2 linked regions of the Bacillus pumilus genome follow. The protein of the gene in region 2 interacts with the protein of the main gene of each other region in a pairwise test. Links are inferred from orthologs where the notes say so. Each region holds a gene or a part of one and is shown on either strand. Other genes may lie near its edges. The genes, in order: rpe and eno.

The links.
Region 1: the proteins of eno (region 2) and rpe interact in binary tests that used the Escherichia coli proteins (3 or more experiments, as listed by UniProt). The link is inferred for Bacillus pumilus from one-to-one orthologs.

What each region holds. Positions count from the first base shown.
Region 1 is NZ_LT906438.1:1,538,510-1,541,739, reverse strand. The notes cover bases 32-2,925. They hold rpe (ribulose-phosphate 3-epimerase), read right to left. Parts: upstream 1,857-2,925; coding sequence 1,206-1,856; downstream 32-1,205. Other genes in these bases: pknB (Stk1 family PASTA domain-containing Ser/Thr kinase), read right to left, coding at 2,769-2,925; rsgA (ribosome small subunit-dependent GTPase A), read right to left, coding at 1,860-2,756; CKW02_RS07755 (thiamine diphosphokinase), read right to left, coding at 501-1,145; spoVM (stage V sporulation protein SpoVM), read right to left, coding at 349-429; rpmB (50S ribosomal protein L28), read left to right, coding at 91-279. Also shown: more of pknB, read right to left, coding at 2,926-3,230. UniProt on the Escherichia coli protein: Catalyzes the reversible epimerization of D-ribulose 5-phosphate to D-xylulose 5-phosphate.
Region 2 is NZ_LT906438.1:3,185,594-3,188,738, forward strand. Bases 319-3,127 are described here. They hold eno (phosphopyruvate hydratase), read right to left. Parts: upstream 2,465-3,127; coding sequence 1,172-2,464; downstream 319-1,171. Other genes in these bases: CKW02_RS16735 (ATP-binding cassette domain-containing protein), read right to left, coding at 319-587; CKW02_RS16740 (hypothetical protein), read right to left, coding at 646-915; gpmI (2,3-bisphosphoglycerate-independent phosphoglycerate mutase), read right to left, coding at 2,494-3,127. Also shown: more of CKW02_RS16735, read right to left, coding at 1-318; more of gpmI, read right to left, coding at 3,128-3,145. UniProt on the Escherichia coli protein: Catalyzes the reversible conversion of 2-phosphoglycerate (2-PG) into phosphoenolpyruvate (PEP). It is essential for the degradation of carbohydrates via glycolysis.

The sequences.
Region 1 (3,230 bases), 1.6 Mb from region 2 along the record:
AGCTGTGGTAAATTATTAAAGTATCTTGAGGCATCTCTAAGTACGTATATGAAGAATATGATGATGTTTTCGCAGTTAGGAGGGAAACAAATGGCACGTAAATGCGTTATTACAGGCAGAAAAACAAAAGCTGGGAACAATCGTTCTCACGCAATGAACTCTACAAAACGTACATGGGGCGCGAACCTTCAAAAAGTTCGTATTCTAGTGGACGGTAAGCCTAAAAGAGTATATGTATCAGCTCGAGCTTTGAAATCTGGTAAAGTTGAGCGTGTATAAGCAAGAGTAAACGCCTGCTACAATAACTTGTAGCAGGCGTTTTTATGTGGAAATAAAGGAGATTACTCATTAATCTTTCTTAAATGAACCAAGCATCGCACGGACAATGCCGCCAAGAAATCTAGGCAGTTTGATTGTATAAAATTTCATTTTGTCCCCCTCCTAAAAGTACCGCTTGCAGCACAATTGAGCTTAATCAGCCATCCACATTGATAGGTTGGTCAATCTTTGCTTCTTACCATTATTAATATGCCTTCATGAAAAGAAAAAGTACCATTTGAGTGGATGAGTTCGTTACTAATACATAGTGTGGAACCAGGCTCAATATGACAATTTTTCAGAGGATATTTGAAACCTTTTAACGTCAGCTTTTCAACCGGTGTTCCAAAGGGTAAAAACGATACATATTTTTTATCCTGATCTTCTTTTATTTCGTATGTACCAGGTTCAAACATTTGAATGATATTTTGTTTGTCTACAAGGGTGATATTCTGCTTGTGCTGAATCCCTTTGTAAAGAAGATGGATATTTCCTAGAAAATGATCCGCCCTTCCTCCTGTAATACCATAGATGTAAATATGTGCTGGGTGCTGACTTAGCGCCCAGTTCAGTGCAAGCTCTAAATCGGTTTCATCCTTTTCAGCTTGAAATACATTCAGAGCAGGCAATTTCTCTTTCAGCTCCCGAAGCTCTTTTTCTGTCACACTGTCAAAATCACCAAAGGCTTTGGCAGGGGTAATACCGTGCTCTAGTAAGAAGAGGGTTCCACGGTCTACGCCAATCCAGAGAACATCCTCCTGTGATGCTTCACGTTCAAGTGGCGGGATGTATTCAAAAGGACCGCCGGCTACGATATGTATGTGCATGATACACGCTCCTCTCCATGTAAAAAGAACCAAAGATCACAATGACTTTGGTTCCTTCCTTTACGCTTCTCGAATTGCCTGGATCGCTGCTGCGCGGTTTTCTTTACCATATACCGCAGAGCCCGCTACTAGTAAATTAGCGCCTGCTTCTTTGCAACTCTTTGCAGTCTCTACATTGACACCGCCGTCTATTTCTATTAGTAAATCGGTTAAGCCCTTTTGTTCACTCAGTGCTTTTACTTCTTTTACCTTCGTGAGGACAGATGGAATAAATGCCTGTCCCCCAAAACCAGGGTTCACTGTCATGAATAACACAAGGTCCACATCTTCTAATATATGCTCAATGTGAGAAACAGGTGTGTGCGGATTCAAGACGACCCCTGCTTTTACACCTTGTTCTTTCATATGTTGTATTGTTCGGTGTAAGTGCGGACAAGCTTCCACATGAACAGAGATAATATCAGCGCCTGCTTTTGCGAATGCAGGAATATACCGATCTGGCTGCTCAATCATTAAGTGAACATCAAGCGGAAGACGCGTATGTGGTCTGATCGCTTCAACGACATTTGGCCCAAATGTCATATTCGGAACAAAATGACCGTCCATGACATCGATGTGAATGTAGTCTGCACCGCCTTGTTCCACATCACGGATATCTTTCTCCAAATTGGCAAAATCTGCTGATAAAATGGAAGGGGCAATATAAACCATGATTTAGTACCTCGGCTTTCTGTCTTTGATTTCAGTTAAAAACTCTAAATAATGCTGATAGCGATATTCTTTGATTTGATCATGCTCGACCGCATCTTTTATCGCACAGCCAGGCTCTTTCACATGCAGGCAGCCTCGAAATTTGCAATCTGCACTCCGGTCTCTAATATCTAAAAAGTATAGACCTAGATCTTCTGCTTCGATGCCAGTAAATTCGAGCGAGCTAAAGCCCGGAGTATCTGCAATGAGCCCGTCTGCTGTTCGAATGAGTTCGACATGTCTTGTCGTATGCTTTCCTCGTCCGAGATGGGATGAGATATCATCTGTTTTCAGCGCCAATTCAGGACTCATCGCATTTAAAAGGGAGGACTTGCCTACACCAGACTGACCGGCAAATACCGTGATTTTATTGTGAAAATGCGGGGTCAGCTTCTCAATGCCATCTCCTTCAATCGTAGAGGTTAAATGAACCTCATAACCAATTTGCCGATAGTCGTCTGCATATGCCTTGATGGTTTCACGCTCTTCGTCTGTTTTCAATAAGTCCATTTTTGTGATGCAGATAATCGGCTCAATATGATTCGCTTCTACAAGCACTAAAAATCTGTCTAAAAGTGAGGTGCTAAAGGCTGGTTCTGCCGCTGAGAAAACAAGTACCGCTTGATCAACGTTACTAATAGGCGGACGAACAAGTTCGTTTGTCCGTTCTTTTACTTCTAATAAGTAGCCTTCTTTATCATTGTCTGCTTGATACACGACGTAATCGCCAACAAGAGGTGTAATTTTGTTTTTTCGAAAGATGCCTCTCGCTCTGCACTGAACTACTTTTCCACTCTCTTGCGACTCATCCAGCACATAGTAGAATCCGCTTAATGCTTTAATAATTTTGCCCTCAGGCATAAAGTCCCTCCTTTATTCATCATCAGGGTATTCGATCGTTTTCGAGCTGACGACTTTATCATCAACCGTCACTTGATAATATCCTTTTTGACCTGGTTCAATCTTAAATTTAATGGTCCGTTCAGTCGGCGCAGTGATTTTAAAGCTTTCGTATGAATCAGAGATGCTATGCTCCGCATCATCAATGGAAATTTGGACATTCATCTCCTGCCCTTCCGCTTCTGGTTCATAAGGGATCTCAATCTTTTCAGTTACCGTTTTAGCTGGTTTTTCCTTCGGTCCAAGAGAGAATGTAATCTTGACCGTATCACCTGGTTTAACAGCCGTTCCTGCTCCTGGTTCCTGCTTCATGACCTCGCCTTTTGGCACATCGTCAGAATGCGCTTCTTTTTCATCGAGCTTTAAGCCGTTATCCTCTAAATAATTCGATGCCGCTTGCTTACTATACGTCGTTAAATCACGTAATGTAATATC
Region 2 (3,145 bases):
GTATCACCAAAACTCAAATGATGAGTTGAAATCAGGATGCCAGCGCCTTGATCTCTCAGCTTCATGAGCACCTTTTTTAAGATGATCATCATATCTGGATCAAGTCCGTTCGTTGGCTCGTCGAACACATAATAATCACACGGTCTGAGAAGCTGCGAAATGATCTGTGTTTTCTTTTGATTGCCATGGGACAGCTGAGCGATTGGCTGATCCATATACGGACTCAGCTCAAACAAATCGGTGAAGGTCTCTTCTCGAGTGACATCTTGCTCATGTGGCAGCTGAAGTAATTGAAAGTATTCCCTCGGTGTTAAATAATCGAACAACGCATGATCGTCAGGAATATAGGAAACATGTTTTTTCAACAGGGAAATATGTGCTGAGGATTGAAGGTTCAGCTGTTCACCATGTAAGGAAACGTAGCCAGTAAATGGCGTCAGCCCAAACATAGCTTGAATCATCGTTGTCTTTCCTGCACCATTATGCCCTAAAAGAAGCATCATCTGGCCTTTCTCCACGTTCATTTGTATATGGCGGAGAGAGAAGGTGCGGCTATACGTTTTTTCTTGTAATTGTAATGTCAGCATCATATCCCTCCGTTTGTTTCAGATGGAACAGATGACCTTGCATCTGTTCTCATCCCTGTTAGAACCCGCATTGGATTTTAACGTACATGCCTAATAATTTGAACTCTCCTAAAAATTTGGAGCCCTGTCCAAAGGTCTTACATGCCCAAATCAATGCTCCAAGTGAAATAATGCCCAATATAGCGGCAAGGACATAAATCCAAAATGCGTTTTTCTGTACATTCTTAGAAGTTAGAATTCGTTGCTTCCTTTCATCATATGCCGCCAGTAGGTGGAGAATATACATATACACACCTACTGGAAAACGAAGGCTAAAAGGATTCAGCATCTCATCACCCCCTAATATATGTAAAATGATACCACCCCCTTACAGAAAGCATAAGTTCATTTCAGATCATATTTTTAGTCGATTTTTCATGATCTATTGCTTATAAATGGTGGATCTTCTCACTTTCCCTCTGACTGAAGGACGACTTTTTACAAAAATAGGATGTGACTATTGAAACAGCTGCGGGATCTCATTCAACACAAAAAAACGCTGCGCCCACTCTTTTATAAGAGCGGAACGCAGCGCGTTGCTGGCATTATTTATTCAAGTTATAGAATGTTGCAATGCCATGATATTGTGCTGTTTCAGCCAATTGATCTTCGATGCGAAGTAATTGGTTGTATTTCGCCACACGGTCCGTACGAGACGGAGCACCTGTTTTGATTTGTCCAGCGTTTGTTGCTACAGCGATGTCTGCAATTGTGCTGTCTTCTGTTTCACCAGAGCGGTGAGAGATAACAGCTGTGTATCCAGCGCGTTTTGCCATTTCGATTGCATCAAATGTTTCAGTTAATGTACCGATTTGGTTTACTTTGATTAGGATTGAGTTACCAACGCCGTTTTTGATTCCTTCAGAAAGCTTCTTCGTGTTTGTCACAAACAAGTCATCTCCTACTAGCTGAACCTTGCTGCCAAGACGCTCAGTTAATAGTTTGTGACCTTCCCAGTCGTTTTCATCAAGGCCGTCTTCGATCGAGATGATTGGGTATTTCGATACCATATCTTCATACCAGTCAACCATTTCAGCAGATGTTTTCACAACACCTTCGCCTGATAAATGATATTTACCGTCTTCTTTGTTGTAGAACTCAGAAGATGCAGCATCCATTGCAAGTTTCACTTCTTCACCTGGTTTGAAACCAGCTTTTTCAATCGCTTCAACGATTGTTTGAAGTGCTTCTTCGTTAGAACCAAGGTTTGGAGCGAATCCACCTTCGTCACCTACAGCTGTGTTTAAGCCTTTTGCACTTAATACAGATTTCAGGCTATGGAAGATTTGTGCGCCCATGCGAAGTGCTTCACGGAAGTTAGGTGCACCTACAGGCATAATCATGAATTCTTGAATGTCTACGTTGTTATCCGCATGCTCTCCGCCGTTGACGATGTTCATCATTGGCACTGGAAGCGTTTTGGAGTTGAATCCACCAAGGTATTGGTAAAGTGGAATTTGTAAGAAATCAGCAGCCGCACGTGCTACAGCGATAGATACGCCAAGGATTGCGTTTGCGCCTAATTTCCCTTTGTTTTCTGTTCCGTCAAGTTCGATTAACATTTTGTCAATTGCTACTTGTTCAGTTACATCAAAGCCTAAAAGCTCTGGTGCAATGATTTCGTTTACGTTGTTTACAGCTGTCAGAACACCTTTTCCAAGGTAACGGTCTTTGTCTCCGTCACGTAGTTCTACTGCTTCATATTCACCAGTAGAGGCACCACTTGGTACTAGTGCACGGCCAAAGCCGCCAGATTCTGTGTAAACTTCTACTTCAACTGTTGGGTTACCGCGAGAGTCTAATACTTCGCGTGCATATACGTCAACAATGTATGGCATCGTTATTTCTCTCCTTTTGAATCAATTTGTTATTTCTGAATCAATGATGTTCCTGTCATCTCTTTTGGTTTTTCAAGACCAAGTAAGTCTAAAAGCGTTGGAGATAGATCGGCTAGAATGCCGCCTTCTCTAAGCGTTGCACCTTTTTTCGTTACGATGACTGGAACAGGGTTTGTCGTATGTGCAGTATGCGGCTTTCCTTCTTCGGTAATCAGCACGTCTGCGTTACCGTGGTCTGCCGTGATGATGGCATGTCCGCCTTTTGCTAGGATTGCGTCGACAACAGCTCCTAAGCACTCATCTACTGCTTCAATGGCTTTGATTGTTGGCTCGAGCATACCTGAATGACCAACCATATCCGGGTTAGCAAAGTTCAGGATGATCGCATCATGCTTGTCAGCATTGATGTCTGCAACAAGTGCATCCTTTACCTCATAAGCGCTCATTTCTGGCTTGAGGTCATAGGTTGCCACATCTGGCGAATTGATCAAGATGCGGTCTTCACCAGGAAATTCTTCTTCACGTCCACCACTCATAAAGAACGTCACGTGAGGATATTTCTCTGTTTCAGCAATCCGCAGCTGTTTCAATCCATTTTGCGCTAGCACTTCTCCTACTGTGTTATCCAAATTCACTGGTTTGAAGGCAACATAGCCATCAACTGTTTCACTGAAGTGTGTG